DNA from 2 places in the Blastococcus sp. SYSU DS0533 genome. Region 1 is predicted to be linked to the other one. Evidence: predicted binding sites of a transcription regulator. Region 1 holds the regulator's gene; the other holds the start of a gene.

What was found. The regulator LexA, encoded in region 1, represses DNA repair genes until DNA is damaged. The targets are predictions, from matches to a motif close to TCGAACANNTGTTCGA.
Region 2: ruvC (crossover junction endodeoxyribonuclease RuvC) is a predicted target of LexA. The motif match lies at 1,559-1,574, and genes of this name have one in related genera.

The regions. Positions count from the first base shown of each region.
Region 1 is NZ_JBJGZZ010000007.1:132,979-148,599, forward strand. Features, by position in the region: gene ACI79W_RS11115 (LysM peptidoglycan-binding domain-containing protein) at 1,107-1,421, opposite strand; gene lexA (transcriptional repressor LexA) at 1,808-2,572, shown strand; gene ACI79W_RS11125 (enoyl-CoA hydratase/isomerase family protein) at 2,636-3,424, opposite strand; gene ACI79W_RS11130 (ABC transporter permease) at 3,421-5,250, opposite strand; gene ACI79W_RS11135 (extracellular solute-binding protein) at 5,294-6,385, opposite strand; gene ACI79W_RS11140 (ABC transporter ATP-binding protein) at 6,448-7,596, opposite strand; gene ACI79W_RS11145 (CaiB/BaiF CoA transferase family protein) at 7,593-8,870, opposite strand; gene ACI79W_RS11150 (IclR family transcriptional regulator) at 8,981-9,736, shown strand; gene ACI79W_RS11155 (hypothetical protein) at 9,740-10,795, opposite strand; gene ACI79W_RS11160 (phosphatase PAP2 family protein) at 10,767-11,489, opposite strand; gene hflX (GTPase HflX) at 11,546-13,009, opposite strand; gene dapF (diaminopimelate epimerase) at 13,131-14,003, opposite strand; gene miaA (tRNA (adenosine(37)-N6)-dimethylallyltransferase MiaA) at 14,000-14,920, opposite strand; gene ACI79W_RS11180 (hypothetical protein) at 14,917-15,621, opposite strand, start outside.
Region 2 is NZ_JBJGZZ010000008.1:122,118-137,738, reverse strand. Features, by position in the region: gene ACI79W_RS12010 (heparan-alpha-glucosaminide N-acetyltransferase domain-containing protein) at 1-17, shown strand, start outside; gene pdxT (pyridoxal 5'-phosphate synthase glutaminase subunit PdxT) at 41-682, shown strand; gene ACI79W_RS12000 (YebC/PmpR family DNA-binding transcriptional regulator) at 679-1,440, shown strand; gene ruvC (crossover junction endodeoxyribonuclease RuvC) at 1,592-2,161, shown strand; gene ruvA (Holliday junction branch migration protein RuvA) at 2,137-2,796, shown strand; gene ruvB (Holliday junction branch migration DNA helicase RuvB) at 2,793-3,914, shown strand; gene yajC (preprotein translocase subunit YajC) at 4,063-4,374, shown strand; gene secD (protein translocase subunit SecD) at 4,389-5,981, shown strand; gene secF (protein translocase subunit SecF) at 5,978-7,312, shown strand; gene ACI79W_RS11965 (adenine phosphoribosyltransferase) at 7,309-7,896, shown strand; gene ACI79W_RS11960 (RelA/SpoT family protein) at 7,989-10,433, shown strand; gene ACI79W_RS11955 (peptidylprolyl isomerase) at 10,573-11,412, opposite strand; gene ACI79W_RS11950 (MBL fold metallo-hydrolase) at 11,560-12,243, shown strand; gene hisS (histidine--tRNA ligase) at 12,347-13,609, shown strand; gene ACI79W_RS11940 (aldo/keto reductase) at 13,618-14,601, shown strand; gene aspS (aspartate--tRNA ligase) at 14,638-15,621, shown strand, end outside.

The DNA of each region.
Region 1 (15,621 bases):
GATCAGCGGCCCCCAGCCGTCACAGCGGCACCGCACCGACACGCCGGGGACCCACCCACCCGAGGACCCCCGCGGCGCGGCGACCGGCCGGGTACCGGCGACGCCCCGGCACCCCCTGCCGCGCCGGGCGCGGCGCCCGTGCGGACGCCGGACGCCGCCCCGAGGCGACGACCGGCACGTGCACAGGGCGCCGTCGGGCGCGGGTGCGGCGGGCGCTGAGCCGTCAGGCACGGACGGCCCCGTCCACCCATGGACGCCGGGATTGCGGGACCTGGTCGCCCAGGCGCATCGGCCGGGTGAGCAGGTCGCGCTCGAGGTCTGCGGGCGGGGTCCAGCCGTACCCGGCCGGACGCCTCTCGACCGGGTGCGGGGAGCGCGCGGCGGGCACCGCGCAGGCGCCCGACCGGCTACCCCGGCCCGCCGCCGGCCCACCTGCCCCGACGGGAGGGAGGTGGCGGGTGTCGGCGGCACTGTCCCGACCACCCGCCGGCGCCGCGACCGGGGCACGGTGACGACCGGCCGGGGCCGGAGGCACGGACGTCGCCGACCCGGAGGGCGCCGGGACGGATGGCGCCGGCACGGCGGGGACCTCGTCGATCTCGGGCGCCCGTCGCCGACCACCGGACCGGGCAGTGGCCGGACGTCCAGCGCGGGCATCGCGCACCAACGGCAGGCTGGCCGTCGAGTCGCGGGTCGCAGGCCCGTCGGCCCCCGGGGCGGTTGCCCCCTGCGCAGGCATCGCCTGCGTCACCGGGACCGCGTCGGTGCGCGCCGGCTCGGGCAGCCGCACCGCTGCGAGCCCCGTCCACACCGTCTGCTCGACACCGCCGGCGACGACCCGGACCCACATCTCGCAGGCGCCGGCGTCATCGTGCCGCCACCCCAGCAGCTGCCCTGCCCGCCAGGCCCCCGCGTGGTGGACCTCGACGACCTGGGGCTGACTGGTGAACACCGCGGCGCGGCTCTCCATAGCGCTGGACACCCACTGACCGCAAGCGGCTGACGAGCACGGTCCGTAAACGTCCGCATACAAACGGTTGTCGAAGTCCACGACCGACCTTGTAGATCTCTCGCCATGCCGACCTCGGGCACCCGGAGTCTCCCGGTCAGGGCAGCACGAGGACCTGACCCGGCGTGATCGCCGCGCTCTCGAGCCCGTTCATCTGACGGATGTCGACGACGACGTCGCGCACGTCGCGCTCCCCTGCCACCGCACCCGCGATGGACCACAGCGTGTCCCCTGGCTCGACGATGACCTTCGCCGTCCCCATCAGCTCCAGCCCGTCGCGGGCCTCGCCGAGGACGGCGCCACCCAGGGCGACCACACCCAGCGCGAGGAGCAGGACGACCACCGCGACCACGCGGCGCCCGCGCGCCGTGAGGCGCAGCGGCGGGAGTGGCGCCGGCGCGCCGCTGCCCACGGCGGCCGACCGGACTGCGCCCGGCCGCCCCCCGGGGCGGACAGGGAGCCCGACTGGCTCCACGTACGCGCGGGGCGGCGGGAGCACCCGGAGGTGCCGCGCCGGCATCTCCGCAGCACCTCGCGGCGCGACGTCACCCGCCCCCTCCGGACGGACCCGCAGCGCGGTACCGCTGTTCATGTCTCCCACCCTCCCGACCGGTACCCCACCGGCCCGAACACCTGTTCGATTGGAACGCCGGTCCGATGTCTACCGGACGCCGCCGACAGAAGCGATGCGACACGGCTGATTTTCGAACGTGTGTTTGAACTGGACGGGGATCGGCGCTACGGTTCAGCGGACGGACGACGGGCGAGCGCTGCACGGGCAGCCGGCGAGGAGGAGACGTGGCGGACTCGAGCGGGACCTCCGGTAGCGGGCGCGGCACCCGTGGGGCGACCCCGGAGGCGGGCGGCACCGGGTCGGTGCGCGCCTTCCCCGACCGGACGGCCGACGGTGACGGGCTGACCCAGCGGCAGCGGCGGGTGCTCGAGGTGATCCGCGACTCGATCGACCGCCGGGGCTACCCGCCCTCGGTCCGGGAGATCGGCGAGGCCGTGGGGCTCTCGTCGGCCTCCTCGGTCGCCCACCAGCTCTCGGTCCTGCAGAAGAAGGGGTGGCTGCGACGCGACCCCAACCGCCCGCGCGCGCTCGACGTCCGGCTGCCCGGGGATGCCTCCCGCGGCACGGCCACCCTCGCCGAGCCGCCCGTCCTGGGCGAGGGCGAGCAGGCCTCCGCCCCCGCCTACGTCCCGCTCGTCGGGCGGATCGCCGCCGGCGGCCCGGTGCTGGCCGAGCAGGCGGTGGAGGACGTCTTCCCGCTCCCCCGCGAGCTCGTCGGCGAGGGGACGGTCTTCATGCTCAAGGTGGCCGGCGACTCGATGGTCGAGGCCGCGATCTGCGACGGCGACTGGGTCGTCGTCCGGCAGCAGCCGACCGCGGAGAACGGCGAGATCGTCGCCGCGATGATCGACGGCGAGGCGACGGTCAAGACCTACAAGCGCCGGGACGGCCACGTCTGGCTGCTGCCCCACAACCCGGCGTACCAGCCGATCCCGGGTGACGAGGCGACGATCCTCGGCCGGGTGGTCTCGGTCCTCCGCCGGGTCTGAACCACGACATCGGTGGTCGGCCGGACATCGTCCCGGCCGACCACCGACTCCGCCGCGCGGCGATCAGCGCCGCTGGTAGTCGCCGTCCCGCTTCTCGAAGAAGGCCCTCAGCGCCTCCTGGTGGTCCTCGGTGCGGAACATCTCGAGGAAGCGCTTGGTCTGCAGCGCCTGGCCCTGCGCGAAGTCCATCTCGAAGGCTCCCGTGACGGCCTCCTTCGTCGCCTCCACCGACAGCGGTGCGCGGGTGGCGATCCGCTGCGCCTTGGCGAGCGCGGCAGGCATCAGGTCCGCCGGCTCGTGCACCTCTGTGACCAGACCCCAGTTGAGCGCCTGCTGCGCGGTGTACCGGGCCCCGGTCAGCAGGATCTCCTTGGCCGGCCCCAGGCCGACGACGCGTGGCAGACGCCAGAAGCTCACGATGAGCCCGACGTTGACCCCGGCCGCCACGAAGAACGCCTCGGTGGAGGCGATGCGGATGTCGCAGCAGAGGGAGAACTCCAGGCCGCCGCCGATGGTCGCCCCGTTGATCGCGGCGATCACCGGGGCCCGGAAGTTCTGCACCCCGTTCAGCACCCGGCCGAACTCGGCCAGGTAGTCCTCGAGCTGCTCATCGCTCATGGACTGGTCCTCGCCGAGGTGGGCACCCGCGGTGAACGCCCGCCCCTCCCCCGTGATGACCAGGCAGCGCACCTGCTCGTCGGCATCCAGGATGTCCAGCGCCTTCATGAAGGAACGCCGGCTCTCCCAGCTGAAGGTGTTCGACGGCGGGCTGTCCAGGGTGAGGACGGCGATGTGCGGGGTCTCGTAGCGCAGGTGGACCCCGGGGCCGACGTCGGTCGTGGTCACGGTCATGCGGCTTCCTCCGAGGATGCGTGGGGGGCTGGGCGTGAGGTGGTCCGACGACGTCTGGATTCGCCGGGCCGGTGGTCGAGCAGTCGCATGGCGATGACCGCCACGACGATGTTGATCAGCAGGATGACCACCGAGAGGGCACCCACCCGCTGGTACAGCGACTCGTTCGAGAGGTTGTAGAGGACGGTGGCGATGGTCGGGTTCGCGCCGGTGTAGAGGAACACCGACATCTCCAGCTCCCGGAAGAGCAGGACGAAGTTGAGCAGGCCGGCCGCCAGGAGGGACGGGCGGAGCAACGGCACGGTGATGCGCCGCCAGGTGCGGGCCCACGAGGCGCCCAGGCTCCGCGACGCCTCCTCGACCTCGGCGCCGATCTGCCCCATGCCCGCGTGCACGTAGGCGAAGGTGAGCGGTAGCGCGCTGCCCACGTAGGCGATGAGGAGGATGGTGAGCGACCCGCCCAGACCGAACGGCGGCGCGGCGTAGGCGATGATCAGCCCGATGCCGAGGACGGCGCCCGGGAAGGCCAGCGGCGCCGCCATCGCCGGGGCGATCACCGCGTTGCTGCGCGCCCTGGTCCGGTGCACCAGCCACGAGGCGAGCAGCGCCAGCGCGAGCGCGAGCACCGTCGCCGCCACGGCGAGGAAGAAGCTGTTGCCCATGGCCGCCGTGATCAGCGGCTGGCTGAACACCTGCTCGTAGTTGCCGGTCAGCGTGAAGTTGTCCGCCCCGAACGGCCGGCCCAGGGCCTCGCGGAACGAGGTCGCCAGCAGGATGCCGAACGGCAGCACGATGCTGAGGACGACGACGAGCGTGCAGAAGGCCAGCCCCGCGACCCGGCCGGCAGGACCCAGTCGGGTCAGCTCCTGCCGTCCCGGCTTCCCCCCGATGACGGTGAACTTCTTGCCGCCGACCAGGCGCCGCTGGACGAGCAGCAGGCCCGCGATGATCACCAGGATCGGCACGGAGATGACTGCTGCCGCCTCGATCCGGGGAGGGAACTGCATGAGGCTCAGCAGGACGGTCGGGATCGTCTGGAAGCCGGTGGGCGCACCCAGGATGGCCACCGGTCCGAAGATCACCGCAGCGCTGACGAAGACGAGGATCGACCCGGCGATCAACGCCGGCGCGATGACCGGGAACGTCACCGTCCGCAGCACCCGCGCCCGGGAGGCACCCAGGCTCGCCGCCGCGTGCTCCAGCGCCGGGTCGATCCCCTCCAGGGCAGCCGACACCGGCAGGAAGACGAGGGGGTAGAGGAAGAGGGAGAGGACGAAGATGATCCCCCACGGGCTGAAGATGTCGAAAGGCGCGGTCTCCAGCCCGAACAGTGACATCAGGGTCGTGTTCAGCAGCCCGTTGCGCGGCCCGAGCAGCAGGATCCACCCCAGCGCCGCGATGAAGCTCGGCGCCGCGAAGGTGAGCACCGCCGTGCCGCGGAAGAAGCGCCGGAACGGCAGGTCCGTCCGCACGGCGAACCAGGCGACCGGGAGCCCGAGCAGCAGGCTGCCCACGACGGTGCCGGCGGCGATCCACAGCGAGTTGAGGATCGCCTGGACCAGGCGGGGTTCGCTGGCGAGCAGGCCGTAGTTCACGAGCGTGAACCCGCCGTCGTCGGCGACGAAGCTCTGGCCGAAGACCTGCGCCACGGGGTAGCCGATGAGCGCGACGATCGCGACCACCCACACCCAGCGCATGGAGCGCTCGAAGCCGGTGCCACGCCGCTGCGCCTGCCGCTGCCGGCGGGGCGCGACCCCGGTCTCCCGCGGGGCCCCCGCCGCGTCGGTGCCCGACGCGGCAGGGGCGGCGGAGCTGGTCAGCGCCATGACCGGCATCCCGGGGGCGCGGCGGAAGCGCTCGGTCGCCGGCTCATCGGTTGAACAGCTCGGCGAACCGCGCCACGACGTCCTCGCCGCGCTCCTCGATCTCCGACAGGTCCGCGGTCAGCAGCGTGGCGTCGGAGAGGTCGGCGCCGGACGGCGGCTGGGGACCGCCCTGGAGCACGCTGCGCCCGCCCTGGTCGGCGAGGGCCTGCTGGAAGTCCTCGCTCAGGTGGTACTGGACGAGCAGCTTCGCGGCGTTCGGGTGCGGCGCGTCGGCGAGCATCGCGAGCTCGGAGGCGAACGACGGCACGCCGTCCTCCATGAAGGCGATCTCGAGGGGCTCGCCCTCCTCCGCGGCGCTGATCACCGCCGACTCGATGGCCGGGATGCCGATGTCGGCCTCGCCCGTGAGCACCAGCTGGGCGAGGGCCAGGCTGCTGTCGGTGACGGCGACCTGCCGTTCGGCCAGCTGCCCCAGCCACTCCTCGCCGTAGAGACCCGTCAGCATCGTGTAGTAGGCCAGCGCCGTGCCCGACGCACCGGGGTCGGCGCTGATGATGGCGCCGTGGTCCTCGCTCGCCAGCTCCTCCCAGGTGGTGGGGAGGTCCGCCGGGTCGGTGTTGGCGGAGTTGTACATGATCCCCAGCGGGACGAGGCTGTAGGGCACCTGCGGGTTGTCCGGGTTGTCCAGGCCCTCGCTGATGTCACCGAGGTTGGGCACGTCGGCGTCGGTGATGACGCCTTCCTCCGCCCAGTCCTGCATCGTGCCGGGGTCGGTGAGGCTGACGACGTCGGCGTTGACCGAGCCGCTGGCCAGCTCCGCGGAGATGGAGTTGGCGATCGCCCCCGAGTCCTCCCGGGTGAAGGTGACCTGGATGCCGAACAGCTCCTGCATCCGCTGCTGGAGCAGCTCCAGCCCCGGACGGGTGTGCCCCCCGGCGTAGAGGACGACGCCGCCTTCCTCCTGCGCGGCCTCGACGAGCTCCTGGTCGATCCCCTCCACCGCGGCCGGCTCGCCGCCGGATCCGGCGTCCGACGCCGGAGTGGTCGAGCCGTTGCCGCAGGCGGCGACGAGCAGGACGGCCACGGGGACGGTCAGGCTGGTGAACAGGCGGCGCGCGGAGCAGTGGTTGAACACAGGGCCTCTTCTCGGGTGGGTGACGCTGTTCGGACGGGTTGGGTGCGAGGTCGCGGCGGCGCTCATGCCGCGGACCGGCCGGGGACGGGTGCCGGGACGGCGGGGACATGGCCGGTGGCGGTCGTCCCGGGGCGGTCGCCGAGCACTGCGGCGGCCCCGCGGTCGACGCCCAGCGACACGGGCTGGCCGGGCTGGAGCCGTCCGACGCTCGGACCGGTGGCCTTGATCGGCTCGCCGAGCCCGGGGAGTTCCACGGCGTACTGCACGTGATCGCCGAAGAACAGCGCCTCGCGGACCACGGCACCGGAGCCGTGGCCGGGGTCGGCCGGGGTGAGCCGCACGTCCCCCGGGCGCACGGAGACCATGACCGCCTGACCCTCTCCCAGCGGGCCGTCCGCCGGCTCCTCCGCCTCGACGGCGACGCCACCGGGGAGTTCGAGGGCGACCGATCCGCCGCCGGTCCCGCGGACGGTGGCCGGCAGCACGTTGGTCGCCCCCAGGGCGCGGGCGACGAACCCGGTGCGCGGCCGCCGGTAGACGTCCTCGGGGCTGCCGACCTGGACGATGCGGCCGTCGTGCATCACCACCAGCCGGTCGGCCAGCGACAGGGCCTCCGCCTGGTCGTGGGTGACGTAGACCATGGTCACGCCCAGCGACCGCTGGATCCGCTTCACCTCCGACCGCATCTCCTCCCGCAGCCGGGTGTCGAGGTTGGAGAGCGGCTCGTCGAGCAGGAGCAGCGCGGGGTCGTTGACCAGGGCCCGCGCCAGCGCGACGCGCTGCTGCTGACCGCCGGACAGCTGGTGGGCGTAGCGGTCGGCCAGACCGTCCAACTGGACCATCGCCAGCGCCTCGTCGGTCCGCCGCCGCACCTCCGCGCGGCCCACCTTCGCCGTCGTCGGCCCGTAGCCGACGTTCTCGCGCACGCTCAGGTGGGGCCACAGCGCGTAGCTCTGGAAGACGACCGACATCCGCCGGCGCTCCGGCGGCACGAAGGTGCGCCCACCGACCAGGACCTCGTCGCGGAGCCGGATCTCCCCGGCGTCCGGGCGCTCGAATCCGGCGATCATCCGCAGGCACGTGGTCTTGCCGCAGCCGCTGGGCCCCAGCAGCACGACGGCCTCGCCCTCCTCGATGGAGAGGTCGACCCCGTCGACGACACGGGCGGCGCCGAAGCTCTTGGTCAATCCGGACATCACGAGGTGGGTCACGCGGGTACCTCCGTCGGCTCGGGAGAGGGGGCCTCCGACGCGGTACCGGGGTGATCCCCCGCGGAGGTGGTCAGCAGCACGCCGTCGGCGAGCAGCTCGTCGATGTCGGAGGCGGACATGCCGGCCTCGACCAGGACCTCACGGCTGTGCTGACCGAGCAGCGGCGCCGGCCGGCGGATGGCGGCCGGGGTGCCGGACAGCTTCACCGGGGCTCCGATGTGGCGCACCGTGCCCATCCGGGGGTGCTCCGTCTCGACGACCATGTCGCGGGCCCGCACGTGGGGATCGGCGTAGACCTGCTCGATGTCGTAGAGCGGACCGCTGGGCACACCCGCGGTCTCCAGCAGCTCGAGCCACGCGGCGGTGGTGCGGGTGCGGAGCCTCGTCGCCAGTTCGCCCGCCAGTTCGATCCGGTGCGTCATGCGCCCCGGGTTGTCGGCGAAGCGGGGGTCCAGGGCCAGGGCCCGGCAGTCCAGCGCCTCGCACAACCGTTCCCAGTTGCGCTGGTTGGCCGCTCCGATGGCGATCCAGCCGTCGGCGGTCGGCAGCGCCTCGTAGGGCGCCGACAGGCGGTGCGCCGAGCCCATCGGACGGGCCACGTCGCCGAGACCGAAGAACATCGCCGTCTCCCAGACGGTGTAGGCGATCCCTGCTTCCAGCAGCGAGGTGTCGACGAACTGGCCCTCGCCCGTCCGCAGCCGGTGGATGTAGGCCGACAGCACCCCGTAGGCCGCGAAGACGCCCGCGTTGAGGTCGCAGATGGGCACCCCGACCTTGACCGGCGGGCGCCCGGGCTCACCCGTCATGCTCATCAGCCCGCTCATCGCCTGCGCCACCAGGTCGTAGCCGCCACGCCCGGCGTAGGGGCCGGTGGCGCCGAAACCCGAGATGGAGCAGTAGACGAGCCCTGGGTTCTCCGCCCGCAGCGCCGCCTGCCCCAGCCCGAGTCGGTCGAGGAGCCCGGGCCGGAAGTTCTCCACCAGCACGTCGGCGTCCCGTGCCAGCCGGCGGACGACCTCGGCCCCCCGCGGGTCCTTCAGGTCGACGGCCAGGCCCCGCTTGTTCCGGTTCATGGCGTTGAACGCCGGCGACGTCTCCACGTCGGGACCGCGCGACATGCGCCGCGTGTCGTCCCCGCCCTCGGGCCTCTCGATCTTGATCACATCGGCGCCCATGTCGGCCAGCAGCATCGAGCAGTACGCCCCCGCCATGACCTGGGTGAGGTCGAGGACCCGGACCCCTGCGAGGGCGCCCGGCTGGACGGGTTCGGACACGTGGTGCTCCCTGCTGTTGACGGTTGTGCCACTACGTGGCACGGTGAACCGCGTAGTGGCACGGTATGACGCGGGCCACAGTAGGGAGCAGGGGAGGTGACGTCAACCACATGAGATCGGTGTCCGTGGCGCTGGCCGTGCTCGAGGCCGTGTCGGAGCGCCAGCCCGTCGGGGTCAGCGAGCTCTCCCGGGCCATGAACCTGCCGAAGTCCACGACCCAGCGGATGCTGCTGACACTCGGGGAGCTGGGGTGGATCCGGGCAGGCGGGGAGGAGCCGACGCGCTGGTCGCTCACCGCGAAGGCGATGGCGATCGGCTCGCGCCACCGGGGGGACGAGGAGATCCGGCGCGTCGCGCTGCCGGCCATGCACCGGCTCTCCGCGGCGACCGGTGAGACGGTGCACCTGTCGGTCCCCGACGAACGGCGGATCGTCCTGCTGGAGAAGATCGAGGGCGTCCACCCTGTGCGGACCAACGCCGTCGTCGGGCACGGCGCGCCCATGCACACCACGGCGTCGGGCAAGGCGCTGCTCGCGGCCATGCCGGAGGCCCAGGCGGCGGCCCTGCTCCGGGCGGCGCCGCTGGAGGCCCTGACCTCGCACACGGACACCGACGCCGACGCGCTGCTGCGCGAGCTGGAGCAGGTGCGTCGGCAGGGTTACGCGGTCACCGTCGGCACGCGGCACCCGGACATCGCGGCCGTGGGTGCCGCGGTCCTCGGTGGGGCGGGGCGGCCGGTGGCGACCCTGAGCCTCTCGCTGCCGGCGCAACGGCTCCCCCGCCGCCTCTGGCCGGTCTACGGCGACCAGGTCGCCCGGGCCGCCGAGGAGTGCAGCCGGGAACTCGGCGGCGGACGCCCTGTCTGACGGTCAGGGCCGGCGGCGCAGCCGACCAGTCAGCCAGACGACGAGGGTGGCGACGGAGGCCGCGATCAGCGCCGCGGCGATCGGCGAGCGGTCCGAGCCGGTGGTCAGCTCGGCGAGGGAGGGCGGCGGCGCCCCGCCGGGCGCCGGGCTCGTGGCGGCGGCCGCGGCCGGCAGGGCCACCACGGTGACGGCGCTGGGCAGGCCCTCGCTGGCGACGACCAGCGCCTGGCTGTCGGCGGTGAAGCTGATGGCCTCGCCCTGCGGCGATTCCGGCAGCGCCACCCGGAGCGGCTCCCCGCTCAGGGCGCCGACCACGTCGGATCCCGTCAAGGGCCACACGTAGGCGTCGGTGTAGGTGCGCAGCGCCAGCGCGCTGCCGTCCGCCGCGACCGCGCCGCCGGTGACCAGGAGCTGCCCGGCCCGGCCCACGGGCCCGCCGGGTGTCCCGGTCAACGTGAGGTTCACCGAGGCCACCCGCTCCATCGGCACCGTGCCGCCGTCCACCAGTGGTACGGCGGGGCGGTAGACGCCGCTGGCCCCGAGGACCTCCTTGGTGACCAGGTAGGGCGTCCCGTCCGGCGCCAGCAGCAGCGCCTCGGCGTCGTGCGCCCCGTCGGGGTAGGTCAGCCGGTGCAGCGCGACCGTCCCGTCGGGCCGCAGGACGTGCAAGGCGACGGTCGGCCGGACGGAGCCGTTGTCGCCGATGTCGGCCACCCAGACGCTCCCGTCGGACGCCACGCCGAGGTCCTCGGGGTCGAAGGGGTCGGCCGCCGCGGTCTGGACGTCGACGACCGCGCACGAGGCGTCCAGCCCGTGCACGGCAACCTGCTCGCCGCCGTCGTTGAGCGCGAGCACCTGCTCCCCCACGACCACCAGCCCGGAGAGCTCCGCGAGCCGTGGATCGGTGATCGAGCACCGGATCTCCGGCGCGGGTGCCGGGGCCGCCTCGGCGAGCGCCGGGGCGGGAGCGAGCACGACCACGCCCCCCACCAGGGCGGTCGCGGCGACGGCCCGGCACGTCCGGGCGCGCTCAGGGACCGGGACGGCCTGCTCGGGCACGTACCCAGCGTGACAGAACCATCTCGTCCAGTGCATGAACCACGCCCAACAGGACGATCCCCACGGCGGCCCCGACCACCGCGTCGGTGACCCAGTGGAAGTCCAGCGACACCATGGCCACCCCGGTGGCGACCGGCCCGACGACGCTCAGCCACCAGAAGGTCCGCTGCACCGCGGGCGGCAGCCCGTACTCGACCGCCTGCCAGCGGGCCACGCCCCACATGAGCACCGCGTTGGCGACGTGACCCGAGGGGAACGAGACCCCGTCGGAGTGGAAGAAGTAGGAGCCGGGGAACGCCGGGGCCGTGCGCCCGAGCCCGTGCTTGAGGGCGTACACCCCCGCGGTCAGCACGCCCAGGGCCAGCAGCACCCGGACCGCGGGCAGCCAGGCCCCCCGTCGCCAGAAGAGGTAGCCGATCAGCCCGGCGAGCACGACGAGGATCGTCACGCGCCCGCCGAGCTGGGTCACCACCCACACCGCCGGGTACCCGGGCGTGTCCCGCAGCCCCCAGTCGCTGACGATCTCGGAGACCCGCAGGTCCAGCCTCTCGGACGGGCCGTGGGTCAGCAGGTCGGCCGAGACCAGAACCCCGACGAGCAGGGCCGCGGCGACCAGCCACCACGGCGGCCGGCCGACCCGGACGACCGGAACCGGGCGCGGTGGATCGGTCTCCCGCACCGCACCCCTGGTCACCCCGTCACGGTACCGGTCCGTGACCGGATCGTGATCTGTGACGGTCGGTGCCCCGCTCAGCCGACCGGGACGGCGAACTTCTCGAGCACCGCGGCCAGGGAGCCGTCGACCCGGGCGGTGAGACGGGTCCCACCGGCCTCGTGCAGCTCGCCGAGCACCTCGCCGTCGCGGTGCACCCGGGCCACCAGGTCGCCGCGCTCGTAGGGGACCAGCACGTCGACGTCGACGTCCGGGTGCGGCAGCCGCTCGGCCACCAGCCGGCGCAGGGTGTCGATCCCCAGCCCCGTGCGCGCGGACACCCAGACGGCACCCGGCAGGGCCTGCCGGAGCGTGAGGACGTCCTCCTCGCTCATCGCGTCGACCTTGTTGACGACGATCAGCTCCGGCACCGAGGCCGCGTCGATCTCGCCGAGCACGACCCGCACCGCGTCGATCTGCCCCAGCGGGTCCGGGTCGGAGCCGTCGACGACGTGGAGCAGCAGGTCGGCCGCGGCCACCTCCTCCAGCGTCGAGCGGAAGGCGTCGACGAGCTGGTGCGGCAGGTGGCGCACGAAGCCCACCGTGTCGGTCAGCGTGTACTCCCGGCCGTCGGGCGACTGGGCGCGGCGGACCGTCGGGTCGAGGGTGGCGAACAGCGCGTTCTCCACCAGCACCCCTGCGCCGGTCAGCTGGTTGAGCAGGCTGGACTTGCCGGCGTTGGTGTACCCCGCGATCGCCACGCTCGGGACGGCGTTGCGGCCGCGGCTGGCCCGCTGGGTCGCCCGCGCGGTCGCCATGCCGGCGATCTCCCGCCGCAGCTTGCTCACCCGGGCACGGATGCGCCGGCGGTCGGTCTCGATCTTCGTCTCACCCGGCCCGCGGGTACCGATGCCGCCACCGCCGGCGACCCGGCCACCGGCCTGGCGGGACATCGACTCACCCCAGCCGCGCAGCCGCGGCAGCATGTACTGCATCTGGGCGAGCTCGACCTGCGCCTTGCCCTCCCGGCTCGTCGCGTGCTGGGCGAAGATGTCGAGGATCAGCGCGGTCCGGTCGACCACCTTCACCTTCAGCACCTTCTCCAGCTGGTTCAGCTGGCCCGGGGTGAGCTCACCGTCGCAGATCACGGTGTCGGCGCCGGTCGCGGCCACGATGTCGCGGATCTCGGCGGCCTTGCCCGAGCCGACGTAGGTGGCGGCGTCGGGCTTGTCGCGGCGCTGGCTCACGGCCTCGAGCACCTGGGAGCCGGCCGTCTCGGCGAGGGCGGCGAGCTCGGCCAGCGAACGGTCGGCGTCGGCCTGGGTGCCCTCGGTCCACACCCCGACGAGCACGACGCGCTCGAGCCGCAGTTGCCGGTACTCGACCTCGGTGACGTCGGCGAGCTCGGTGGAGAGGCCGGCCACCCGGCGCAGGGCACCGCGCGCCTCGAGCGCGTAGGAGCCGGTGGTGTCGTCGGCCTCGTCCCACCGTCCGGCAGGGGCGGGGCGGGTCTCGAGGTCGGCCTGCTCGTCGACGGGCAGGGCATCGGGGGCGGTCGTCATCGTCTCCAGCGTGGCACGGTCCTTCGGCGAAAGCACCTGAGTTGTCATCGCCCGGTGCAACGCAGGGGAGGCCGGAAAGCATCCCCCCGCGCGGCTGCGCGGCCGGTGGCCTCCCCCGGTGTCAAAGCTGGAGCCACTCCGGGCAGAGCGCCCCGCCCGCGACCAGGACGGCCGGGCCGCTGAGCACCGTCGTCGCCCGGGTCACCCGCACCGACAGGCGGCCCCCGGGGACGTCGACGACGACCGTGCCCTCGCTCGCGCCCTCCGCCCGCAGCGCCGCGTAGGCCGCGGCGCACGCGCCGGTGCCGCACGAGCGCGTCTCCCCCACCCCGCGCTCGGAGACCCGCAACCGCACGTGGGCGCCCGGCTCGAGGACGTTGACCAGCTCGACGTTGACCCCCTCGGGGAACAGCGCCGGGTCGAACGCGGGCGCGCTGGTCAGGTCGAGCTGCTCGACGGGCACGTCGGTGAGGCAGGCCAGGTGGGGGTTGCCCATGCTGACCGCGACGCCGTCGAAGCTCCGGCCGCCGAGCTCCGCCCGACCCTCGCCGAAGGGGCGGGCCGGGCCCATGTCCACCCAGTAGCCGCCGTCGGCCCCGGCCCCGACCCGCCGGGCACCGCCGCGGGTACCCACCAGGATGCCGTCGGTACAGGCCCCCCGGTGGACCAGCCCCTCGGCGACCAGCGCATGCAGGAAGAGCCGGATGCCGTTCCCGCACATCTCGGCGTAGGAGCCGTCGGCGTTGCGGTGGTCCATGAACCACTCGCACCGGTCGAGGTCCTCGCCCAGCACGGCGGGCGCGTCGGGCACGTGCACGCTGCGGACCAGCCGCAGCACGCCGTCGCCACCCAGGCCGGCGCGGCGCTCGCACAGCCGCCGGACCGTCGCGACGTCCAGGCGGTCGCCCGCCCACACCTCGCCGTCGGGGTCGGGCAGCACGACGAAGTCGTTCTCGGTGCCGTGGCCGATCAGCACGCGGGGGGAGGAGCTCACCGGTCGATCGTATGCGCGGTGATCACCGCGGCCGCGGCGTCGGCCAGATCGGCCCGCCCGGCGTCGAGCCATGTCGTGCCGGCGTCCCGGCGGAACCAGGAGCGTTGCCGGCGGACGAACCGGCGGGTCGTGGTGACGGTGCGCTCGCGCGCCTCCTCGGCGGAGAGGACGCCGTCGAACTGCGCCAGCACCTGCGCGTAGCCGAGCGCGCGGGAGGCCGTGGGCCCCTCGCGGAGCCCGTCGGCGGCCAGCGCCGCCACCTCGTCGACGAAGCCCGCGGCCCACATGCGGTCGACCCGTGCGGCGACCCGGTCGTCGAGCTCGGCGGGCTCGCGGTCCAGCCCGAGCACCACCGCGGGGTAGTGCGGGCGCGGCTCGGGGAGCTGCGCGCGGAACGGTCCACCGGTCAGCTCGATCACCTCCAGCGCGCGCACGATCCGCCGGCCGTTGCTCGGCAGGACGGCGGCGGCGGCCGCGTGGTCGAGGGCAGCGAGCCGTGCGTGCAGGGCGCCCGGGCCGGCGGCGGCGAGCTCGGCCTCCAGCCGGGCGCGCACCGCCGGGTCGGTCCCCGGGAAGTCCAGCTCGTCGAGGACGGCGCGCACGTACAGCCCCGAACCGCCGACGAGCAGCGGCACCCTGCCGGCGGCCCGCAGACGGTCGATCTCGGCCCGCGCGCGGCGTCGGTACCCGGCCACCGACGCCGGTTCGCGCACGTGCCAGAGGTCGAGCAGGTGGTGCGGCACCCCGCCGCGCTCGGCGAGGTCGGGCTTGGCGGTGCCGATGTCCATGCCGCGGTAGAGCTGCATCGAGTCGGCGTTGACCACCTCACCGCCCAGCCGCCGGGCCAGCTCGACGGCGAGCGCGGTCTTGCCGGTGGCCGTCGGCCCGACGACCGCGACGACCGGCGGCGGCCTCACGCCACCACCCAGTCGGCCACCGGGTAGCCGACCCCGAACGGCGCGGCGTCGTGGCGCAGCCGGGCGGTGACCTGCCGGCCGGCGAACGCAGCTCCCACCGCGCGCCAGACCGGTACACCCGCGGCGAGCAGCCGCTCCCCGTCCGCCGGGTCCAGCGCCGCCAGCGCGGCGGCGTCCCCGGTGGCGAGGGCCGTGGCGACGGCGGCGTCGAACGGCTCGGCCGCCGGGTCCAGGTAGCCCGGGGCCTTGACGGTGCGCCGCGCCGAGCCGTCGCCCATCGCCAGGACACCGACGGGCGGCGGCAGGTCGCGGAGGAGCTGCCCCAGATCGGCCGGGCCGACGCCGACGCGGGTGCCCGCGAACGCCACCTGGTCGAGCAGCCAGCTACCCACCGCGTGCGCCGTCGGTAGCTGGTGCCCGCCCGGCCGCAGCCGGCCGTCGAACGGCAGCGCGAGGTCGACGCCGAAGCCGTGCAGGTCCCCGCCGTCCCCGGCACCGAACCGCTCCCCCGGCGCCGCGCCCGGGCCGACGACCACGACCACCTCGGGCCGGGCGCCGAGCAGCGCGGTGGCCGCCTCCACGCAGGCGGCCCGCAACGACGCTGTCTCCGGCGCGGGCCGCCCCTCCACCGCCGGGACCAGCAGGGGCGGGCACGGGCAGAACGCGACGGCGGCCGACGGACGGGGTGCCCGGGCCGGGAC
Region 2 (15,621 bases), on a different contig from region 1:
CGGCACCGGCCCTCTGACCCACGCCGTAGCGTGGGCGGCCGTGTCCACCGGCCCCACCCGCCCCCTCGTCGGGGTGCTGGCCCTCCAGGGCGACGTCCGCGAGCACGTCGCCGCGCTGCACGCCGAGGGCGCCGAAGCGCGGTCGGTCCGCCGCCCCGAGGAGCTCGCCGGCATCGACGGGATCGTCCTGCCCGGCGGCGAGTCCACGACCATGGCCAAGCTGGCCGGCCGGTTCGGGCTCCTGGCCCCGCTGCGTGCAGCGATCGGCGGCGGGCTGCCGGCGTACGGCTCCTGCGCCGGGATGATCCTGCTCGCCGACCGGCTGCGGGACGCCGCGCCGGGCCAGGAGACCCTCGGCGGGCTGGACGTCACCGTCCGCCGCAACGCCTTCGGCCGCCAGGTCGACTCCTTCGAGACGCGGGTCGAGCTCGACGGGCTGACCGGCGGGCCGCTGCACGCCGTCTTCATCCGCGCCCCCTGGGTCGAGGAGGCCGGGCCGGGGGTGCAGGTGCTCGGCCGGGTCGTCGGCGGACCGGCCGACGGTAGGATCGTCGCGGTCCGCCAGGGGGACGTGGTGGCCACCAGCTTCCACCCCGAGCTGACCGGGGACCGCCGGGTGCACGCGCTGTTCGTCGACATCGTGCGCCGTCACCTGGCCGACGCAGAGAGGGGAGAGCCGTGAGCGGCCACTCCAAGTGGGCGACGACCAAGCACAAGAAGGCCGGGATCGACGCCAAGCGCGGCAAGCTCTTCGCCAAGCTGATCAAGAACATCGAGGTCGCGGCCCGCACCGGCGGCGGTGACCCCGCCGGCAACCCGACGCTCTACGACGCCATCCAGAAGGCGAAGAAGAGCTCGGTGCCCAACGACAACATCGACCGCGCCGTCAAGCGGGGCGCCGGCCTCGAGGCCGGTGGCGTCGACTACCAGGGCATCACCTACGAGGGCTACGCCAGCGGCGGCGTCGCGGTGCTCATCGAGTGCCTCACCGACAACAAGAACCGCTCGGCCATGGAGGTACGCACCGCCATGACCCGCAACGGCGGGTCGATGGCCGACCCCGGCTCGGTGTCCTACCTCTTCTCCCGCAAGGGCGTCGTCGTCGTGCCCAGGTCCGGAGACGTCGACGAGGACAGCGTGCTGATGGCGGTGCTCGACGCCGGTGCCGAGGAGGTCCGCGACCTCGGGGACAGCTTCGAGGTGCTGTGCGAGCCGGGCGACCTCATCGCGGTGCGCACCGCGTTGCAGGACGCGGGCATCGACTACGACTCGGCCGAGGCCGGCTTCCAGCCCAGCGTGCAGGTGGAGCTGGACGAGGAGGGGGCGACCAAGGTGTTCAAGCTCATCGACGCCCTCGAGGACCTCGACGACGTGCAGAACGTCTACGCCAACTACGACGTGCCCGACGACGTCATGGAGAAGGTCACCGCCGACGCCTGAAAGGACCCCGGTGCCCCCCACGACTCGCTGCGCTCGCCGCGGGGCCCCGCACCGGGGTCGTCCCTCGGGTCGCCGGGCGTGTTGGCGGGGTTCGGTCGGGGGGTCCGGTTAACCTCGGTCGAACACCAGTTCGGCTGACGGGAGAGTGACCATGCGGGTGCTCGGCATCGACCCGGGCCTCACCCGGTGCGGGTGGGGGGTGGTCGACGGGCGCCCCGGGGCGCGGCCGACGGCGGTCGGCGTCGGCGTGGTCCGCACCCTGGCGGAGCTGGACCTGGAGCTGCGGCTGCTGGAGCTGCACACCGCGGTGACGGCGCTGCTGCGCGAGCACCGCCCCGACGTCGTCGCCATCGAGCGGGTGTTCACCCAGAACAACAAGGGCACCGCCACGGGGACGGCGCAGGCGGCCGGGGTCGCCGCGCTCGCCGCGGCCCAGGCCGACCGGCCGGTCGCGTGGCACACGCCCAGCGAGGTCAAGGCGGCCATCTCCGGCAACGGCCGCGCGGACAAGGAGCAGGTCACCCTCATGGTCACCCGGGTCCTCGGGCTCGCCGCTGCCCCCAAGCCTGCCGATGCCGCCGACGCCCTCGCGCTCGCGGTCTGCCACGCCTGGCGCGGCCCCGCCCAGCAGCGGCTGCGCACCGCGGCGCTCGCCGGCGGCATCGGCGCGCCGGTGCGCCGGACCACGCTGCCGCGGTGGACGGGGGTGGCGGCGCGATGATCGCCAGCGTGAGCGGCCGGGTCGCCGCGGTCTCGCCGGACGGCGCCGTCGTCGAGGTCGGCGGGATCGGCCTGGCGGTGCAGTGCACCCCGGGCACGATCGCCCGCCTGCAGGTGGGGGAGGCCGCCCGGCTGGCCACCAGCCTGGTGGTGCGCGAGGACTCGCTGACCCTCTACGGCTTCGCCGACGACGACGAGCGCCAGCTGTTCGAGCTGCTGCAGACCGCCAACGGCGTCGGCCCGCGCCTGGCCCAGGCGGTGCTGGCCATCCACCCGCCGCGGGAGGTGCGCCGAGCGGTGTCGATGGCCGACGTCAAGGCGCTCATGCAGGTGCCGGGCATCGGCAAGAAGGGCGCCGAGCGGTTGATCCTCGAGCTGCGCGACCGGCTGGGCTCCACCTCCACCGACACCTCCCTGGACGCGCCCGCGCCCACGGGGCTGCCGTCGGTGACGCCGGTGGCACCCTGGCGCGACCAGCTCACCAGCGCGCTCGTCGGCCTCGGGTGGAGCGGCAAGGAGGCCGAGAGCGCGGTCGGCCAGCTCGCGCCGGTGGCGGACGAGCAGATGGCCGCGACCGGGTCCGTGGAGGTCGCGGCGCTGCTCCGGCGGGCGCTCCAGCTGCTGGGTAGGTCGTGAGCGCCCCGTTCGACCGGTCGCTGACCGGGGAGCTGGCCGACCCGACGCCGGAGTGGACGGTGTCACCGCAGGCCGGCGACGAGGAGCGGGTCGTCGAGTCGGCGCTCCGCCCACACTCGCTCGACGACTTCATCGGCCAGCCGAAGGTCGCCCGCCAGCTCGCCTTGGTCCTCGAGGGGGCCAAGCGCCGGGGCCGCACGCCCGACCACGTGCTGCTGTCCGGCCCGCCGGGCCTGGGGAAGACGAGCCTCGCGCTGATCATCGGCTCCGAGCTCGGCACCTCGGTGAAGATCACCAGCGGCCCGGCGATCGAGCGCTCCGGCGACCTCGCGGCGATGCTGTCGAACCTGGCGCCCGGCGACGTCCTGTTCATCGACGAGATCCACCGCATCGCGCGCCCCGCCGAGGAACTGCTCTACATGGCGATGGAGGACTTCCGCGTCGACGTCGTCGTCGGCAAGGGGCCGGGGGCGACGGCGATCCCCTTGGAGATCAGCCCGTTCACCCTGGTCGGGGCCACCACCCGCGCCGGGCTGCTGACCGGCCCGCTCCGCGACCGGTTCGGCTTCGTCGGCCAGATGGAGTTCTACGAGCCCGCCGAGCTCCAGCGGGTGCTCGCCCGCAGCGCCGCGCTGCTCGGCGTCGAGCTCACCGACGAGGGGTCGGCGGAGATCGCCGGCCGCTCCCGTGGCACCCCGCGCATCGCCAACCGGCTGCTGCGCCGGGTGCGGGACTACGCCGAGGTGGAGGCCGACGGCCGCGTCACCCGCCAGGTCGCGGAGGCCGCGCTGGCCCTCTACGACGTCGACCACCTCGGGCTCGACCGCCTCGACCGCGCCGTCCTCGAGGCGCTGGTGGGCAAGTTCGGCGGGGGGCCCGTCGGCGTCGCCACCCTGGCGGTGGCCGTGGGGGAGGAGCCGCACACCGTCGAGGAGGTGTGCGAGCCGTTCCTCGTGCGCGCCGGGCTGCTGGCCCGCACCCCGCGCGGCCGCGTCGCCACCGAGGCCGCCTGGGAGCACCTGGGCAGGCCGGTGCCGCGGGGCGGCGTCCCCCTCGGGCGGGTCACAGCAGAACCACAGGTACCGGGGTCGTCGTCAGAGACCCTGTTCGACGCCTAGACTCCCGGACGCTGGCGCGCAACTCGCAGGCCGGGCCGTGCGCGTCCCGCCTGGTCGCCGCGCGCACGGCAACCGTCGCACCCGAGCGGTCCCGTCCCGGGCCGCACCCACCGCGAGGCACCTGTCGCGGAAGAGAGGCACACCTGTCGTGGAGTACTTCCCGCTGATCATGCTGGCCCTGCTGGCCGTCGTGCTGTTCGTGCTGCCCGCGCGGCAGCGCAAGCGCATGCAGGAGCAGCACGCCGCTCTGCAGGCCTCTCTCACGATCGGCACCCCGGTCATGACCACCAGCGGCATGCACGGAACGGTGGCGGCGCTGGGGGACACGACGCTGGACCTCGAGGTCGCGCCCGGTGTCGTCGTCACCTTCGCCCGGCAGGCGATCCTCGAGGTGCGCCGCCCGGCCGGCGCCGCGCCGTCCGACGGGGACAGCGCGCGCCCGGCCGACGGCACCGTCTGACCCGGGGGAGCTCCGTGGCCAACCGCACGCTCCCGGCGGGGCGCTACTTCGCCGCGTTCACGCTGATCGTCGCCCTGCTCTACGGGCTGGTGTTCTTCACCGGCGACACCCGCACCCCGCAGCTCGGCCTCGACCTGCGCGGCGGCACCACGGTCACCCTCACCGCCCGGACCCCCGACGGCCAGGCGCCGGCGCAGGAGGACCTGGAGCTGGCCCGCCAAATCATCGAGCAGCGGGTCAACGGGCTCGGTGTCGCCGAGGCCGAGGTGGTCACCGAGGGCGACAGCAACATCGTCATCTCCGTCCCCGGGGACGACGGCGAGCAGGCCCGCGAGCTCGGCGCCACCGCGCAGCTGCGCTTCCGCCCGGTCGTCCAGGGCCCGGCCCCGGCCGTCCCGGCCGAGGGAGACCCCGCCGCCGAGGAGGGGACCGGCACCGAGGAGGGCGCGGAGCCCGAGGTCGGCGACGGCGCCGTCGAGGACCCGACCCTGCCCGACCCGGACGCCCCCGCCGTCACCGAGGAGGAGGCGGCGGCCGAGTTCGCCACCCTCACCTGCGAGGCGGACAACGTCACCGGCGAGGTCACCCGGCCCCAGGACTTCGTGGCCGCCTGCAGCGAGGACGGCAGCGCCAAGTACCTCCTCGGCCCCACGATCATCGAGGGCACCGAGATCGACGACGCCAACCCGGGCACCGAGCCCGGCACCGGTGAGTGGGTCGTGCTGCTGGACTTCCAGTCCGACGGCCTCGCCACGTGGGCGGCGTACACCACCGCCAACGTCGGCTCGCCGGTCGCCTTCACGCTGGACGGCCGGGTCATCTCGGCGCCGACCGTCAACAGCGCGATCACGACCAACCCGACGACGATCACCGGCCAGTTCAACCAGGAGTCGGCCACGGAGCTGGCCAACCAGCTGCGCTACGGCGCCCTCCCGCTGACCTTCACCCAGGCGACGGCGCAGTCGATCTCCACGGAGCTCGGCGAGGAGCAGCTCGAGGCCGGGCTGATCGCCGGCGCCATCGGGATCGCGCTGGTGTTCGTCTACGCGTTGCTGTACTACCGGCTGCTCGGCCTGGTGATGATCGCCAGCCTCGCCCTCTCGGCGGTGGTGGTCTACGCGTGCCTGATCCTGCTGGGCCGTGAGATCGGGTTCACCCTGAGCCTCGCCGGCATCGCCGGGTTCATCGTCTCGATCGGCATCACCGCCGACTCGTTCGTCGTCTACTTCGAGCGGCTCAAGGACGAGATCCGGGAGGGACGGTCGTTGCGCTCCGCTGTCCCGCGGGCGTGGGTCCGCGCGCGGCGCACGATCCTGTCCGCGGACGCGGTGAGCTTCCTGGCCGCGGCGATCCTCTACCTGCTGGCGATCGGGGACGTGAAGGGCTTCGCCTTCACCCTCGGCATGTCCACCGTGCTGGACCTCGTGGTCGTCTTCCTCTTCACCCACCCGCTCATGGCCGTGCTGTCGCGGTTCAAGGGCTTCGGCCGGAACCGCTTCTCCGGGCTGGGCCGGGTGGAGCACACCCGCCGGCCCGGCCCGGAGGCGCCCGCCGGAGAACTCGTCGGCGCCGCCGCAGGCGGTACCCAGGACAGGAGCACCCCATGACCCGCCCGACGGACCCGGCGGAGCCGACGCCCGCGCAGGAGCCGGTGGACACCGGCGAGGAGGCGCTCGCGGACGCGGGCCTGCCCCAGGACCCGGCCGGCGACGACGTCGCCGCCCCGCCGGCGCCACGGGCCGGCCGCGCGGGGCTGGCGCACCGGCTGTACAACGGCGAGGCGGGCCTGGACGTCGTCGGCCGGAGCCGGCTGATCTACAAGATCACCGCGGTCGTGGTGCTGCTGTGCATCGCCTCCATGGTGTTCCGGGGCTTCAACTTCGGGATCGACTTCGCCGGCGGGAACAGCTTCCGGCTGCCCGGTACCCAGGAGCAGCTGCAGGAGGCCCGGACGGCGGCCGAGGACGCCGGCGCCGAGGTGGCGACGGCGCAGGTCGTCGGCGGCGACACCCTGCTCATCCGCACCGCGCAGCTGGACAACGAGACCGAGCGAGCCGTGGTGGAGGAGCTGGCCGAGACCGTCGGCATCTCTCCCGCCGAGGTCAGCCCCCAGGCGGTCAGCGCCGAGTGGGGCCAGGACATCACCGACCAGGCGCTCGTCGCGCTGGCGGTGTTCCTCGTCGCGGTGGTGCTCTTCCTGGCCGTGCGCTTCCAGCCCAAGATGGCGGTCGGCGCCATGGCGGCGCTCGTCCACGACATCGTGATCACCGCGGGCGTGTACTCCCTGATCGGGTTCGAGGTGACGCCCTCGACGGTGATCGGCTTCCTGACCATCCTCGGCTTCTCGCTCTACGACACGGTCGTGGTGTTCGACAAGGTCGACGAGAACACCCGGGACCTCGAGCGCAGCGCCCGCATGACCTGGGGGGAGGCGGCCAACCTCGCCGTCAACCAGACGCTCATGCGGTCGATCAACACCTCGGTCATCGCGCTGCTCCCGGTCGCGGGCCTGCTCTTCGTCGGAGCCGGGCTGCTCGGCGTCGGCACCCTCAAGGACCTCGCCCTGGTGCTCTTCGTGGGCCTGGCCGCCGGCACCTACTCCTCGATCGTGCTCGCGACACCGATCGTCGCCGACCTCAAGGAGCGGGAACCCGAGGTGCAGGCGCTGCGCCGGCGCGTGCTGGCCCGGCGCTCCTCGGCCGCCCGCACGGGGAGTGCCGTCGCGCCGGCCGGCCCGGTCGCGAGCGCCCGCCGGCGCCGCCCGGCCGGCGCGGTCGGCGTGGCCGACCTGCCCCGCAGCGTGCCCGCGGACGTCGTCGTGGAGTCACCCGCGTCGGTGCGCCCGGACGGGCCGCGGGGGGCCACCGCCGCACCGCGGCCGGGTGCCCGCCCGCAGCGTCCGGGCGCCGGCCGGCCGTCGGGCAAGCGGCGCCGGTGAGCGCGGCGCCCGCCGAGCTGCCGCTCGACCAGCTCATCGCCTCGCTGACCGTCGACGTCCCCGACCACCCCGAGCCCGGGATCGTCTTCCGGGACCTCACGCCGGTCTTCGCCGACGGGGCCGCCTTCCGCCGGGTGGTGGACGGGCTGGCCACCCCGGGGGCGTCGGACCCGCGGACGGCCGCGCTGGCCCGTCCGCAGCCCGGGGAGCGACCGTTCGACGTCGTCGCCGGGGTGGAGGCCCGCGGCTTCCTGCTCGCCGCGGCCGTCGCGCTCGACGCCGGGGTCGGCGTGGTGCCGGTCCGCAAGGCGGGCAAGCTGCCGCGCGAGCGGGTCTCCGCGGAGTACACCCTGGAGTACGGCACCGCGACGCTGGAGCTGCACGCGGACTCGGTCGTCCCCGGTCAGCGGGTGCTGCTCGTGGACGACGTGCTCGCCACCGGGGGCACGCTCGGTGCGGCCGTCGCGCTGGTGGAGCGGCTCGGCGGCGTCGTGGCCGGGATCTCGGTCGTCGTGGAGCTGGCCGCTCTCGGTGGCCGCCAGCTGCTGGCGCCGCACACCGTGCACGCGCTCTGGACCACCTGACCGAGGGAGGTCCCGGACGCGAGCCCGGCGGCGACGGGCGCGGTCCCGCTAGCATGGTGAGGGTCCCCCCTCTGCCAGCCGCAGGAGTCGCCGTGGCGTCCGAAGTAGCCGCCGACACGGCTGCCGCGCGGGCCGGGGCAGCCACCGGTGGGGCCGTCGTCGACCCCGTGTCCGAGCCGCCCGTGCGCAGCCCCCTGCCCGAGCGCCCGGCGGTCCGCCGTCCCGACGACGTCGGTGCCGAGCCCGACGCAGAGCCCGGCATCCCGCGCCGGCGCGTCCGCGACCGGCTCGCCCGGCGGATCGTCGCGGGCCAGCGCAGCGGTCTGGTGCGGCCGGTCCTGGAGCCGCTCGCCGCGCTGCACCGGCAGAGCCACCCCAAGGCCGACCTGGCGCTCCTGCAGCGGGCCTACGACGTCGCCGAGACAGCGCACAGCAGCCAGAAGCGCAAGAGCGGCGACCCCTACATCACCCACCCGCTCGCCGTCGCCACGATCCTCGCGGGCCTCGGCATGGACACCACGACGCTGATCGCGGCGCTCCTGCACGACACGGTCGAGGACACCGGCGTCACCCTGGAGACGATCACCACCGACTTCGGCTCGGAGGTCGCCCACCTCGTCGACGGCGTGACCAAGATCGACAAGGTGAAGCTGGGCGACGCCGCACAGGCCGAGACGATCCGCAAGATGATCGTCGCGATGTCCCGCGACCCGCGGGTGCTGGTCATCAAGCTCGCCGACCGGCTGCACAACATGCGCACGCTGCGCTTCCTCCCGCCCGAGAAGCAGGAGAAGAAGGCGCGCGAGACGCTGGAGATCCTCGCCCCGCTGGCCCACCGGCTGGGCATGAACACGATCAAGTGGGAGCTCGAGGACCTCGCGTTCGCCACGCTGTACCCCAAGCGCTACGACGAGATCGTGCGGCTGGTGGCCGAGCGGGCGCCCTCCCGGGACACGTACCTGGCCGAGGTGACCGCATCGGTCACCGAGCAGCTGCGTGCGGCCAAGATCGAGGCCGTCGTCACCGGGCGGCCCAAGCACTACTACTCGATCTACCAGAAGATGATCGTCCGCGGCCGGGACTTCACCGACATCTGGGACCTGGTCGGCATCCGCATCCTGGTCGACTCGGTGCGCGACTGCTACGCGGCGCTGGGCATCATGCACGCCCACTGGCAGCCGGTGCCCGGCCGCTTCAAGGACTTCGTGGCGATGCCGAAGTTCAACATGTACCAGTCGCTGCACACGACGGTGATCGGCCCGCAGGGGAAGCCGGTCGAGCTGCAGATCCGCACGCACGACATGCACCGCACCGCCGAGTACGGCATCGCGGCGCACTGGAAGTACAAGGAGAAGGCCCGCGCCGGCGGCAAGCCCGCGGCCGGGGAGAGCGGTGCGCCGCCCAAGGCCGGCTCGGCCGACGACATGCTCTGGCTCCGCCAGCTGCTGGACTGGCAGCGCGAGGCCCAGGAGCCCGGCGAGTTCCTGGAGACCCTGCGCTACGACCTCGGGCCGCAGGAGGTCTTCGTCTTCACGCCCAAGGGCGACGTGATGAGCCTGCCGGGGGAGTCCACGCCCGTCGACTTCGCGTTCGCGGTGCACACCGAGGTCGGCTACCGGACGATCGGCGCGCGGGTGAACGGCTCGCTGGTCTCGCTGGACAGCAAGCTGAACAACGGCGACGTCGTCGAGATCTTCACCTCGAAGTCGCCCACGGCCGGCCCGTCGAAGGACTGGCTGACCTTCGTCGGCTCCTCCCGTGCCCGCACGAAGATCCGCCAGTGGTTCACCAAGGAGCGCCGCGAGGACGCGGTCGACGCCGGCAAGGAGGCGCTGACGCGGGCCATGCGCAAGGCGGGCCTGCCGCTGCAGCGGCTGCTCGGTGGCGAGGCGCTGTCGACGCTGGCCAAGGACCTGCGCTTCGCCGACGTCACGGCCCTGTACGCGGCGGTGGGGGAGAACCAGCTCTCTGCGGCCTCCGTGGTCGAGAAGCTGATGGTCGCCCTCGGCGGCAGCGAGGGTGCGGCGGAGGACATCGCCGAGACCGCCATCCCGACCCGTCGCCCGGTGGCACGGCGCCCGGCCCGCGGCGACCCGGGGATCATCGTCCACGGCATGACCGACGTCTGGGCCAAGCTCGCCAAGTGCTGCACCCCGGTGCCCGGCGACGACGTGCTCGGCTTCGTGACCCGCGGCGGGGGTGTCAGCGTGCACCGCACCGACTGCACCAACGCCGGGGACCTGCGCAGCAAGCCTGAACGTCTGGTGGAGGTCGAGTGGGCCTCCTCGCCGGGGTCGGTGTTCCTGGTGGCCATCCAGGTGGAGGCCCTCGACCGGCACCGCCTGCTCTCGGACGTGACCAAGGCGCTGGCCGACGAGCGGGTCAACATCCTGTCGGCGTCGGTGCAGACCAGCCGCGACCGCGTCGCGATCAGCCGGTTCACCTTCGAGCTGGCCGACCCCGCGCACCTGGGCGCGGTGCTGCAGACGGTGCGCAACGTCGAAGGCGTCTTCGACGTCGAGCGCGTCACCGCCTGAGCGACGGCGGCGTTTCCGCCGTCCGCGGTCGCCGGACTCGCCGTCTCCCGTGATCAGGTCACACCTGATCACGACGGGTCCTGGCTCACCTCCGGCCGTGAGCCAGGACCCCTCCAGGTGAGCCAGGACGGCGGCCGGCTCAACCGACGACGGCCATGTCCTCGATGGTGACCGGGATGTTCGGGGCACCGTCACCGGGGCCCTCGGCGCCCTGGACCCCGCCGGCGGCCACCGCGTCGAGCACGCCGAGGCCGGCCTCGTCGATCGTCCCGACCACCGTGTACTCCGGGGGCAGCTCCGTGTCCACGAAGGTCAGGAAGAACTGGCCGCCCGTGCTGTTCGGCGCCGCGGTCTTGGCCATGGCCACGGTCCCGCGGGGGTAGGTCGTGTCCGGGGTGACCTCCTCGGCGTACTTGTAGCTGGGCCCGCCGGAGCCGGTGCCGGTCGGGTCGCCGCACTGCAGCACGCCGAACGTGTCGGCGTTGACGAGCCGGTGGCAGGGCGTGCCGTCGTAGAAGCCCTGCTCGGTGAGGTACACGAAGCTGGCCGCGGCGCAGGGCGCCTTCGCCCGGTCCAGGGTGAGGGTGACGTCGCCCTGGTCGGTGCTCATCAGCACGGTGGCGGTGCCCTGCGTGGGCGTGGTCTCCGGGTTCGGCGGGGTGCCGACGTCCGTGAGGTTGGTGTTGCCCGACTCGTCGGGCAGGTACTCGCAGGTGACCGTGCCGTCGGCGTTGGTCGTGCGCGCCGCCGACGAGGTGGCAGCCGGCGTCGTCGGCTCGGCCGCCACGTCGTCGGTCGTGTCGTCGCCGCCAAGCACGTTCGTGATGAGCAGGGCGGCCCCCACGACCACGACGACGGCGAGCGCGGTGAGCAGCAGGCCGAGGTTGCGGCGGCGCTTCTTCGCCTGCTCGGCGCGGCGCTCCAGCTGGCGCTGCAGGTGACGCTGCGCGGCTTCCCGGCGCTGCTTGTTCGTGGGCACGGGGGCGGACTCCTCGGGCGGACGGGCTCGGTCGGCGGCCGCGACGACGGGCGGCGGCGCGCTGGTCGGGGAGGGAGTCTAGGCGGCCGGACTGGACGTTCCCTGGCAGCGCCGGAACCCCCGTGCGCCCCCGCGTAACCTGCACGGGTGCTCATCCGCTCGTTCCCCGCCGGCGCGTTCGGCACCAACTGCTACGCCGTGGCGTCCGGACCGGGCCAGGAGTGCGTCGTCGTCGACCCGGGCATGGACGCCGTCGAGCCCCTGGCCCGCATGCTCGCCGACGACGGTCTCAAACCCGTCGCCGTGGTGCTTACCCACGGCCACCTGGACCACACCTTCTCCGTGCTGCCGGTGTGCGACGGGTACGGCATCCCCGCCTACCTGCACCCGCAGGACTCCGGGATGCTGTCGGACCCCGCGCGCTGGCACGGGCCCGCGCTGGCCCCGCTGATCACCGGCGTCCGGCTGCCGGACCCCTCGGACGTCCTGCCGCTCGACGACGGTGCGGTGCTCTCGCTCGCGGGCGTCGACCTCACGGTCCGGCACGCACCCGGGCACACCCAGGGGTCGGTGGTCTTCGAACTCGACCTCGGCGAGGCGCCCGGGCTGCTCGCCGGTGACGTGCTCTTCGCCGGCTCCGTCGGCCGGGTGGACCTGCCCGGCGGTTCGTGGGACGCGATGCTCGCGTCCCTGCGCGACGTCGTCCTGCCCCTGGACGACGAGACCGTCGTGCTGCCCGGCCACGGCCCGGCGACGACGATCGGCCGCGAGCGGGCGACGAACCCCTACCTGGCCGAGGCCTCGGCCGCACCGAAGGGGCGGGGGCTGTGAGCGCGACGGGCGAGCGAGCATCGCCGCAGGCTGGGGGCACCTCCCGCGTGCGAGGGACGGCGACCGAGGAGCGGAACGAGTCCGGAGCCGGACGGGGTGCACTGTGAGCGGCCTGACCGCCCCGAAGGGCACCTTCGACACCCTGCCTCCGGACTCCGCCCGCTTCCTCGCCGTCCGCGACACGTTGACCGCGCCGCTCCGGCGGGCCGGCTACGGCTACGTCGAGACGCCGGTGTTCGAGGAGACCGCCGTCTTCTCCCGCGGTGTCGGTGAGTCCACCGACGTCGTGACGAAGGAGATGTACACCTTCACCGACCGCGGCGGCCGCTCGCTGACCCTCCGCCCCGAGCTCACCGCCGGGCTGATGAGGGCGTTCATCGAGCACCGCCTGCACGGCGGGGCGCTGCCGGTGAAGCTGTGGACGGTCGGCACGGCGTTCCGCTACGAGCGGCCGCAGGCCGGCCGGTACCGCCACTTCACGCAGGTCGACATGGAGGCGCTCGGCGTCGACGACCCGGCGCTGGACGCCGAGGTGGTGGCGCTGGGGGTGCAGGGCTTCCGCGACCTCGGGCTCACCGACTTCGAGCTGCTGCTCACCTCGCTGGGCGACGCCACCTGCCGGCCGCAGTACCGCGAGCTGCTGGTCGCCTACCTCGACAAGCTCGACCTCGACGAGGAGACCCGCCGCCGGGCCGCGATCAACCCGCTGCGGGTGCTCGACGACAAGCGGCCGGAGGTGCAGGCCCAGCTCGACGACGCCCCGCTGATGGTCGACCACCTCTCGGACTCCACGAAGGCGCACTACGACGCCGTCCGCCAGCACCTGACCGACCTCGGCGTGACGTGGACCGAGGCGCCGAAGCTGGTGCGCGGTCTGGACTACTACACGAAGACGACGTTCGAGTTCGTGCACCACGGTCTCGGCGCCCAGTCGGCGATCGGCGGCGGGGGGCGCTACGACGGGCTGTCGGCGGCCCTGGGCGGCCCCGACGTCTCGGGCATCGGCTACGCCGTCGGGGTGGACCGCACGCTGCTCGCCGTCCAGGCCGAGGGCCTCGACATCGGGGCGTCGGCCGGGGTGCAGGCGTTCGTCGTCCCGCTGGGAACCGAAGCCAAGCGGCTGGCGGTCCGGCTGGTCGGGCAGCTCCGGGAGGCCGGGATCTCGGCCGACACCGTCTACGGCGACCGCGGGCTCAAGGGCGCGATGAAGGCCGCCGACCGCTCCGGCGCCGCGCACGTCGTCGTCGTGGGGGAGCGGGACCTGGCCGAGGGCGTCGGTCAGCTCAAGGACATGCGCACCGGCGAGCAGCGGCCCGTCCCCGTGGGCGAGCTGTTCGAGACCGTGCGTGCGAGTGTGGAGGAGTGAGTACTTCGATGGAGCAGCGTCCGCTCGGGAGGACCGGGGCCGAGGTCAGCGTGATCGGGCTGGGCACGTGGCAGCTCGGCGGTGACTGGGGCGACGTCGACGAGGACACCGCCGCCGAGGTGCTCGACGCGGCGCTCGACGCCGGGGTGACCCTGCTGGACACCGCCGACGTCTACGGCGACGGCCGCTCCGAGGAGCGGATCCGCAAGGCGCTCGCGCCGCGGGCCGACCGGCCGTTCGTGGCGACCAAGGCCGGTCGGCGCGCCGACCCGTTCGAGGCCGCGCAGTACACCCCGGAGAACCTGCGTGCGTGGGTCGACCGGTCGCGCCGCAACCTCGGCGTCGACACCCTCGACCTGGTGCAGCTGCACTGCCCGCCGACCGCCGTGTACTCCGACCAGCGCGTGTACGACACCCTCGACGGGTTCGTCGCCGACGGCTCGATCGCCGCCTACGGCGTCTCGGTGGAGACCGTGGCCGAGGGGCTGACGGCGCTGCAGCACGAGGGCGTGGCGACCATCCAGGTCATCCTCAACATCTTCCGGCGCAAGCCGCTGGAGGAGCTGCTGCCCACCGCGGCCGCCGCCGGGGTGGGCGTGCTCGCGCGGGTGCCCCTGGCCAGCGGCCTGCTCACCGGCAAGTACGACGAGTCGACGACCTTCCCGGCCGACGACCACCGGAACTTCAACCGCAACGGCGAGGCCTTCGACGTCGGCGAGACCTTCGCCGGCGTGCCGTTCGACGTCGGCGTCGCCGCGGCCCGGGAGGTCGCCGAGATCGCCGGCGACGCGGTGCCCACCGCGGCCTTCGCCCTGCGCTGGGTGATCGACCAGCCCGGCGTCACCACCGTCATCCCGGGGGCGCGCAACGTCACCCAGGTGCGCGGCAACGTCGCGGCGGCCACCATGGCGCCGCTCTCGGACGCCCAGCTCGCCGACCTCGAGCGGGTGTACGACGAGCGCATCCGCGCCCACGTGCACGACCGCTGGTAAGCAACCCCCTCCTACCGTTCCTGCGAAAGGCCCGACGTGCTCCGCACCCACGACGCCGGAACGCTGCGCGCGTCCGACGCCGGCACCACCGTCACCCTCGCCGGCTGGGTGGCCCGCCGCCGCGACCACGGCGGGGTGGTCTTCCTCGACCTGCGCGACGCCTCCGGGTACGTCCAGGTCGTCGTCCGCGAGGACGAGGCCCACCACCTGCGCAACGAGTACTGCGTGCTCGTCACCGGGGAGGTGCGGCGCCGCCCCGAGGGCAACGAGAACCCGGAGCTGCCCACCGGCGACGTCGAGGTGGCCACCTCGGAGCTGCGGGTGCTGTCGGCCTCGGCGCCGCTGCCGTTCCCCATCGAGACCGACCAGGCGGCGTCCGACGACGTCCGCTACAAGTACCGCTACCTCGACCTCCGCCGGCAGGGCCCGGCGAAGGCGATCCGGCTCCGCTCGGAGGTGAGCCGGATCGCGCGCGGGGTGATGGCCGGGCACGGGTTCACCGAGGTGGAGACGCCGAACCTCACCCGCTCCACCCCCGAGGGTGCGCGGGACTTCCTCGTGCCGGTGCGCCTGCAGCAGGGCAAGTGGTACGCGCTGCCGCAGTCTCCGCAGCTGTTCAAGCAGCTGCTGATGATCGGCGGCCTCGAGCGCTACTACCAGATCGCCCGCTGCTTCCGGGACGAGGACTTCCGCGCCGACCGGCAGCCGGAGTTCACCCAGCTGGACTTCGAGATGAGCTTCGTCGAGCGCGACGACGTGCTTGCGATCGCGGAGGACGTGGTCCGGGCGTTGTGGCGGGAGCTGGCGTCCTACGACGTCCCCGACATCCCGCGGATGACCTACCGCGAGGCCATGGACCGGTTCGGCTCGGACAAGCCCGACCTGCGCTTCGGCATCGAGCTCACCGAGCTGACGTCGTACTTCGCCGGGACGCCGTTCCGGGTGTTCCAGGCGCCCTACGTCGGGGCCGTCGTCATGCCCGGTGGCGGGTCGCAGCCGCGCCGGGCGTTCGACGCCTGG